Regions from separate parts of the Actinoplanes sp. NPDC049118 genome, predicted to be linked through region 1. Evidence: riboswitches for the same ligand, from Rfam matches in the RefSeq annotation. Region 1 holds a riboswitch; the other holds the start of a gene.
The links. Region 1 has a riboswitch for S-adenosylmethionine ahead of AB0B58_RS00855 (aminotransferase class V-fold PLP-dependent enzyme). Riboswitches for the same ligand answer to the same signal wherever they lie in the genome.

Region 1 (4,203 bases):
AACGACAGGTGGTTGAGGGCGAGGCCGGCGGCGAGCCGCTCGCCGGCGAGCAGCGCCGGGACGAACGTGTGCCGGGCGGGCGCGCCGAGCGCCGCGAGCGCCGAGCCGAGGCCGGCGAGCGCCAGCATGAGCGGCACGCCTCCGGCGTCCGTCGCGGCTACCCCGGCCATGGCCAGGCTGACCGCGACCTGCCCGTACGCGCATCCGAGCGCCAGCCGGCGCCGGTCGACGTGGTCCGCGAACGCGCTGCCGGCGAGGGCGAGCACGATCAGCGGTACGGCGGTGACCAGGCCGGCCAGGCCGACCATGGCGGGATTGTGGGTGCGTTCCCAGACGTAGTAGACGACGGCGAACGCGCCCAGCTGACCGCCGAGCCCGGACGCGGTCGTGCCGAGCCAGAGCCGGCGGAAGACGGGGTTCTCCCGCAGTGGCCGCAGGTCGACCAGGGTGCCGGCGGCGCTCACGGCAGTTGCTCGGCGAGGTGGTCACGCAGGCGTTCCGCGAACGGGCGGGCGGCGAGCGCGCCGCGCAGGTCGGCGACCACCCGCATGAGCGGATACTCCAGTTCGGCGTCGAGCGCGCGGACGGTCGCCTCGGTGGCGCGCCACTCGGCACTCAGGAACGGCACCAGTTCCCGGGCCCGCCCGGTGAGCCGCACCCGGCGGGTGCGCCCGTCGGTGTCGTCGGCGCGCTCCACCAGCCCGGCCTTGCGCATCGCGGCCGCGGTCTGGCTCATCGCCGAATGGGTCACCTTGCGGGCGTCGGCGAGCTCCTGGATGGTCAGCGGCCCGCGCCGGCCGAGGTCGATGAGCGGCCCGACGAAACGGGTCCGGACGCCCTCGATGCCGGCCTCGGCGTAGAGGCCGGCGATGTCGGAGTCCATCTCGGCGAGCAGCCGGAACAGGTCGCCGTAGTAGCTGCTGTCGAGCAGGTCCGGTTCGGTCACCCCGCCAATATAACAGTGCTTATATAAATTCCGGCGGGCCCTTAGGATGCGGCGCGGCCGGGCGGCGGGACCGCGGCGGCCTCAGTCGATCGAGGGCCGCGATGACCCGTGCGGCCGGGGTCGGCGGCGCAGCCTCCGGACGGATGCTGACGTAGCAGACCGTTCCCGTGCGGTCCGCCACCACCACCGCCGGGTACGGCAGTACCGACCGGCCGGTGCCCAGCGTCGCGCCCGCCTCCGGGCTCTGGTAGCCGATCCGGAAGGCGTCGATGAGGGCGTGCCGGGGGTCCGAGGCCACCAGGTAGCCGAGGTCGTGCCGGTGTTTGGCCGGGGCAAGCAGCCCCACCCGCTGCGGGCTCACCGCGACCAGGTGGGCGCCCGCGTCGGTGCAGGCCGGCAGCAGGGTGCGCTGGTAGCCGGCGAGCACGGCGTCGACGGACGCCGATTCCGCACAGGAGAAGAAGACCAGCACGAGCGGCCCGGTCTGCAGCAACCGGTCCAGGTGGATCGGGCCGAGGTCCACCTCGATCAGGGGCATGGCCGGGACGCGGCCGCCGGGAGCGACCATCCGGCTCCAGACGGCGTCCTTGGCGAGCTGGCGCCGGAAGGCGGTCTCCTCCGCGCTCCGCAGGCGCACCGGTGCTGTCGTCATGTGCGCCACCATACCTATCAAATTGATAGGCATTGTGGCGCCCGGGTAAACAATGATCAGGGAATGGTTCGATATCCTATTCGGCAGACGGGGATAGTATGCGTTTCTGCGCACGTCCGCCTGCCACAGGAGCTGAGGCCCATGAGTATCACCGACGAGCTGCTGGCCAACGCCGAGCGTTACGCCGCCGACTTCGACAAGGGCTCGCTGCCCCTGCCGCCCGCCCGGCACGTCGCCGTCGTCGCCTGCATGGACGCCCGGCTCAACCCGTACGGGCTGCTCGGGCTCTCCGAGGGTGACGCGCACGTGATCCGCAACGCGGGCGGCGTCATCACCGCCGACCAGCTGCGCAGCCTGGCGATCAGCCAGCGCCTGCTCGGCACCACCGAGATCGTCCTGATCCACCACACCGACTGCGGGATGCTGACCTTCACCGACGACGACTTCAAGGAGAGCATCCGCCACGAGGTCGGCATCAAGCCGCCGTGGGCCGTCGAGGCCTTCGCGGACCTCGACGACGACGTGCGGCAGTCGCTGCGCCGGGTGCTCGAGGACCCGTTCATCCCGGTGAAGGACTCGGTGCGGGGCTTCGTCTACGAGGTCGAGACCGGCAAGCTGCGCGAGGTCCACTGAGCCCTCCCCGAGCCCGGCCCGGCCGATGCTGATACGGTGCCGACTGGTCATGAGTGCCAGCGCGAAGCCCCGGCTTGCTGGCCGGCAACCCTTGTGTTCGCGATGGGGTGCTCCGGGTGAGGACCGGGCCGGCGTCGACAACGACGCGGGCAAGCGCGGGCCCCGGCGGGGTCCCCGACCTCGCGGAGGCTCACCATGTCCCTGTTGCCGCAGCGCACCGACCTCGATGTCGTCGGCGCCGGACTCACCGTACGGCTGCCGGGCGGGGACACCGTCCCGTTCGCCCACCTCGACTACGCCGCGTCGGCCCCGTGCGTCCGCGCCGCGGCCGAGGCGGTCGAGGGCCTGCTGCCCTGGTACGGCAGCGTCCACCGCGGCGCCGGCATCCGCTCCCGGAGGTCGACGCAGGAGTACGAGCGCGCCCGCGACGTCATCGCCGGCTTCGTCGGTGCGCGACCGGGCGACACGGTGGTGTTCACCCGGAACACCACCGACGCGCTGAACCTGCTCGCCCGCTGCCTGCCGGCGGACGTCACCACGATCGTCTTCGACGGCGAGCACCACGCGAACCTGCTGCCCTGGCCGGCGCCGCTGCGGCTGGCGACGCCGTCGAGCCCGGACGCCGCCGTCGAGACCCTGGAGCGGGCGTTGCGTTCGCTGCGCGGTCCGGCCCTGCTCGCCGTCACCGGCGCGAGCAACGTGACGGGCGAGATCTGGCCGGTCCGGCGCCTGGCCGACCTCGCACACCGGTACGGCGCCCGCGTCGTCGTCGATGCCGCGCAGCTCGCGCCGCACTCCCCCGTCGACCTAGCCGAGCTCGGCGCCGACTACCTGGCGCTGTCCGGGCACAAGCTCTACGCGCCCTTCGGCGCGGGCGTGCTGGCGGGCCGCGCCGACTGGCTGGACGCGGCGGCGCCCTACCTGCGCGGCGGCGGCGCCAGCGCGTCCGTCGGCGCCGCCGGCGACGTCACCTGGTCCACCGGGCCCGCCCGGCACGAGGGCGGCACGCCGAACCTGCTCGGCGCGGTCTCCCTGGCGGCGGTCTGCGCGGCGCTGACCCGGGCCGACCGGGCCGCGCTGCACGATCGGGAGCAGGACCTGCTGGCCCGGCTGCGCGGCGGCCTGACCGGGGTTCCCGGCGCCGCCGAGGTCAGCCTCTTCGGCCCCGCGCAGCCCCGGGTGGGCATCGTGTCGCTCGCGCTGCCCGGCAACGACGCCGCCGCGGTGGCCGACCGGCTCGCCGACGACCACGGCATCGGGGTCCGGGCCGGTCAGTTCTGCGCGCACCCGCTCACCCGCCGCCTCACCGGCGCCGCCGGCGTGGCCACCTGTGACGCCTCGACCGCGGCGCTGCTGCGGGTGAGCTTCGGGCTGGGCACCACCGGCGCGGACATCGACCGGTTCGTCGGCGCCCTCGGCGCGTTGACCTCCGTCGGCGCGGGCCGGCAGCTGGTCGGCGCGCGCACCGGCCGGTGAGTACCGGGCCCGCCCACCCGGGAGACTGCTGGCATGCTGGCTCGCATGACTGACATTGATCAGAAGGCGGATCTCCACCACTACCTGCGGGCCACCCGCGAGGCTCTACTGTGGAAGCTGGACGGGCTCTCCGAGTACGACGTGCGGCGGCCGCTCGTGCCGACGGCCACCAACCTGCTCGGCGTGGTCAAGCACGTGGCCAGCATCGAGGCCGGCTACCTGGGCGACACGTTCGGCCGCCCGTTCCCGCAGCCGCTGCCCTGGCTGGACGACGACGCCGAGCCGAACGCCGACATGTGGGCCACCGCGGACGAGTCCCGCGCCGACGTCATCGACCTCTACAAGCGGGTCTGGGCGCACTCGGACGCCACCATCGAGGCGCTGACGCTGGACACGACGGGGCGCGTCCCGTGGTGGCCGGAGGAGCGCGCCACGGCCACCCTGCACAAGATCATGGTTCACATGATCGTCGAGACGTCCCGGCACGCCGGGCACG
Region 2 (4,203 bases), on a different contig from region 1:
GGATCGCCAGCATAGTGGCAGCCGCCGATCCCCGCCGTCCGAGTGTGTGCCTGACCCAGCAGAAACTACCTTAGGTAATGTCTCTGCTACGCATAGTCCACATCGCCGCCCCCACAACGAGGACGAGCAGGGCCGCCAGCGCCCCGCCGGCCATCGGCCAGGTGATCGACATCGTGTTCGGCTCGCAGCCCTGGGTGCTCGAGTAGTTGCAGGACTCCCAGTCGGTCACCACCACCGACTTGTCCATCCAGGCCGTGGTCCAGACCGGCACCAGGTACGCCTCGACGTACGGCACCTTCGCCAGGGCCAGCACGGTGCCGAGCCCGAACTGGAACACGATGATGGCGCCGATCGCCGCGCCGAGCGCCATCGCCGTGTGCCGGCCGATGGAGGCGAGCCCGAAACCGACCGCGCCCGCGACCAGCACCAGTACCAGCCCGCGTACCTCCATGAGCACGAAGGACTGCCACGCGCCGGGTGTCATCGAGTCCAGCGTTCCGCGCAGGCTCGCGATCAGCGCGAAGGCCCCGGTCCAGGCCGCCGACACCAGCACGGTCAGCGCGGCCAGGCCCGTCAGCAGGGCGCCGAGCTTAGTGTTCAGCACCTGCAGCCGCCGCGGCCGCCAGAGCAGCAGGTTCATCATGCCGCCGCTGCTCCACTCGGCGCCGACATAGCTCGCGCCGACCAGGAATGCCATCACCGCCAGCAGCGCCGACAGCGCCACGACCATCGTGCCGAACTGCTCCCGGAAGTCGAAGGTCGGCGGCATGTACCACTCGGCCCGGTAGTCCTCCCTGGTCGGCTGGTACAACTCGGCGCAGCTGGGCGGGTAGTTCGCCGCCTCCGTCGTGCCCTGTGCGGCCGCGCAGCGCGTCCGCTCCTCGGCGGCCGACCTCAGCGCGAGCTGGTAGTCCTGGTCGGCCTGTACCTGGGCCGCCGCCCGCAGCTCCGGCGTGGTCGGCTTGTTCGTGACGAACATGCCCGCCGTGATCGCGGCCAGCACGATCAGGGTGCCGAGGACGGCCCAACGGGTGAAGCGGCGCTTGGCGAGCCGCCGGGTCTCCGCCGCATACAGGCTCACAGCCCCCACCCGCCGTTCGGCATCGGCGCCGCGAGCGCGGACTGGTCGACCTGGCGGTGCATGCCCTCGACCGGCGCGGTGCCGGTGAGATCGAGGAACACGCTCTCCAGGTCGGCTGGGACCGGCGCCAGCTCGCTGACGAAGAAGCCGCGGGAGGCGAGCGCCCGGGTGATCGTGCTCGGCTGGGCGACGTTGCTGACCATGAGGTGATCGGCCTCGACGACCACGTGCGCGCCGATCTCCCGCAACGCGCCCGCGGAGGAGGTGAGGTCGCCGATCGACTCGACGCGGACCCGCACCGAAGCGGACTGGTGCCGGGCGAGCACGTCGGCGACGCCGCCGGCGGTCACCCGCCGCCCGGCCGAGATGATCGTGACGGAGTCGCAGATCAGCTGGACCTCGCCGAGGATGTGGCTGGAGAGCAGCACGGTCATCCCGGAGGCCGCCAGGTTGCCCATGAGCGTGCGCATCTCCCGGATGCCGCCCGGGTCCAGGCCGTTCGCGGGCTCGTCCAGTATCAGCAGCCTCGGGTTCTTGAGCAGCGCGGACGCGACCGCGAGGCGCTGCTTCATGCCCAGCGAGTAGGTCTTGACCCGGTCCTTCGAGCGGTCGCGCAGGCCGACGAGTTCGAGCACCTCGCCGACCCGGTGCCGGTCGACGCCGCCCGCGTCGGCCAGCAGGGAGAGGGTGTCCCGCGCGGAGAAGTTGCCGAAGAACTGCGGGCTCTCCACGATCGCGCCGACGAGGCCGGCCACCTCGGGCAGCGCCTGCGGCACCTCGCGGCCGAGCAACGACATCCGGCCGCCGTTCGGCTTGATCAGCCCCAGCAGCGTGCGCAGCGTGGTGGTCTTGCCGGAGCCGTTGGGCCCGAGGAAGCCGTGCACCTGCCCCGCCTCCACGACCATGTCGAAGCCGTCGAGGGCTCTGCGCACCCCCTTGCGGGTGCGATAGGTCTTCCGCAGACCCTGTATTTCCAGGACGGCGCTCACGCCGCACCTCCCGCGCATTGTGGAGTGACGTGCGTCACCCTATGCGCAGGTCGCCAGAAACTCACGGTCTCCGATGCACCGGCCGTGGCCCACCGGGGGAGCGGTGGGCCACGGCCCGCTCCGACTCAGGCGCGGCCGCTGCCGGCGGTCACCGTTGCGACCTGGGTGCAGGGTAGGGAACCGGCCTCGGAGAATGCGCTGAATCAATCGACCGTCATTAATCGAGCGGGAAGGACGTCGCTCACACCTCGGGACGGTCGGCTCCGATTTCGCCGCCCGCGTCGTAAGGTGTCGGTAACACAACTGAATACCTCATCCAGAGGGGCTGAGGGAACGGCCCGATGACGCCCCGGCAACCACCGCGCTTGTCTCGATGACGAGGCCGCGCGCGGCAGGTGCTAATTCCGTCCCCATGAGCGTCCGACGACGCCCGGGGAAAGATGAGAGGAAGGCCTCATTATGACGTCGGCCGTCGACGCCCCAAGCAAGTCCATCAGCCCCGCCCGTGCCCTCGTCTGCCGTGGCTGCGGTGCCGAATTCCCGCTCGCCGCGCAGCACGCCTGTTACGAGTGTTTCGGCCCGCTCGAGGTCGCCTACGACGCCGCCGCGCTCGCCGCGGTCACCCGGGAGCAGATCGAGGCCGGGCCGCAGAACATCTGGCGCTACGCCGCCCTGCTGCCCAGCGGGCAGGACCCCGCCGGCCGGGTCACCCTCGACCCCGGCCTGACCCCGCTGGTCAGCGCGCCCGCGCTGGCCGCCGAGATCGGGCTGCGGGCGCCGCTCTGGGTCAAGGACGACTCCGCCAACCCGACGCACTCCTTCAAGGACCGGGTCGTCTCCGTCGCGCTCACCGCCGCCCGCGAGCTGGGCTTCACCCGGTTCGCCTGCGCGTCGACCGGCAACCTGGCCAACTCCGTCGCGGCGCACGCCGCCCGCGCCGGGGTTCCCTCGATCGTCTTCATCCCCGGCGATCTCGAGCAGGGCAAGGTCATCACCACCGCCGTCTACGGCGGCGACCTGGTCGCCATCGACGGCTCCTACGACGACGTCAACCGGCTGTGCGGCGAGCTCGTCGAGACCGACGAGTTCGAGGACACCGCCTTCGTCAACGTCAACGTTCGGCCGTTCTACGCCGAGGGTTCGAAGACTCTGGGTTACGAGGTCGCCGAGCAGCTCGGCTGGCGCATCCCCGCACAGGTGATCGTGCCGATGGCCAGCGGCGAGCTGCTCACCAAGATTGACAAGGCCTTCACCGAGCTCGTGGAGATCGGCCTGGTCGAGGCGCCCGAGGGTGGCTGGACCGTCTTCGGTGCACAGTCGGCCGGCTGCAACCCCATCGCCACGGCGCTGCACAACGGCACCGACCAGATCATCCCGGTGAAGCCGACCGGCATCGCGAAGTCGCTGAACATCGGTGACCCGGCCGCCGGCGCGTACGCGATCGAGGCCGTGACCCGCACCGGAGGCTGGATGGACTACGCCGACGACGACGAGATCCGCGACGCCATCCAGCTGCTCGCCCGCACCACCGGCGTCTTCGCCGAGACCGCCGGCGGTGTCACCGTCGCGGTGCTCAGGAAGCTCATCGCGAGCGGCCGGCTCGACCCGGACAAGGAGACCGTCGTCTACAACACCGGCGAGGGCCTCAAGACGCTGGACGCCGTCGCCGGGCAGGTCGGCCCGACCCACCGGATCAAACCGTCGCTGCGCGGTGCCCGGGACGCCGGCCTCCTGGGCTGACGGAGAGTAGTCGAACATCTGCCCAACGTTGAGAATTCCTTCCCCTGAGGACTTGCGCGGGGATCTCAGGCTCGGCAGGATGCTCTACGCGGGAGGACGTGACGCCGTACGTGGCCCCACCTTTGAGCTTGGCGACAATCTCCTAGGGGCCCAACGACCCAGTGCCGGAGGCGCTGTGCGTGCGTCCTCCCGACCAAATTCTCTTCACGGCGCGCTGCAGGACCGGCCTTAGCGGCGCCTCCCGGTAACCGCCGCGCTCCAGGCCCGCATGCCGCTCGAACGCATTGCGCGCACCGTACGTGCCGGTCATCGCCCACGAGTAGCCGCAGGACGCCCAGTACGCGGGCCAGAACAGCGGGCCGAGCACGGCGTATTGCCCGGCGTGCCGGCTCT

Region 2: linked by a shared signal. The riboswitch ahead of thrC (threonine synthase) and the one ahead of AB0B58_RS00855 (aminotransferase class V-fold PLP-dependent enzyme) in region 1 are both predicted to bind S-adenosylmethionine.

What each region holds. Positions count from the first base shown of each region.
Region 1 covers NZ_JBEZDY010000001.1:196,519-200,721, reverse strand. The annotation lists gene AB0B58_RS00875 (MFS transporter) at 1-464, opposite strand, end outside; gene AB0B58_RS00870 (MarR family transcriptional regulator) at 461-946, opposite strand; gene AB0B58_RS00865 (redoxin domain-containing protein) at 966-1,598, opposite strand; gene AB0B58_RS00860 (carbonic anhydrase) at 1,740-2,231, shown strand; SAM riboswitch class IV at 2,277-2,393, shown strand; gene AB0B58_RS00855 (aminotransferase class V-fold PLP-dependent enzyme) at 2,427-3,707, shown strand; gene AB0B58_RS00850 (DinB family protein) at 3,753-4,203, shown strand, end outside.
Region 2 covers NZ_JBEZDY010000005.1:199,971-204,173, reverse strand. The annotation lists gene AB0B58_RS09960 (DUF3263 domain-containing protein) at 1-29, opposite strand, end outside; gene AB0B58_RS09955 (ABC transporter permease subunit) at 71-1,081, opposite strand; gene AB0B58_RS09950 (ATP-binding cassette domain-containing protein) at 1,078-2,070, opposite strand; SAM riboswitch class I at 2,380-2,517, shown strand; gene thrC (threonine synthase) at 2,530-3,810, shown strand; gene AB0B58_RS09940 (hypothetical protein) at 3,953-4,203, opposite strand, start outside.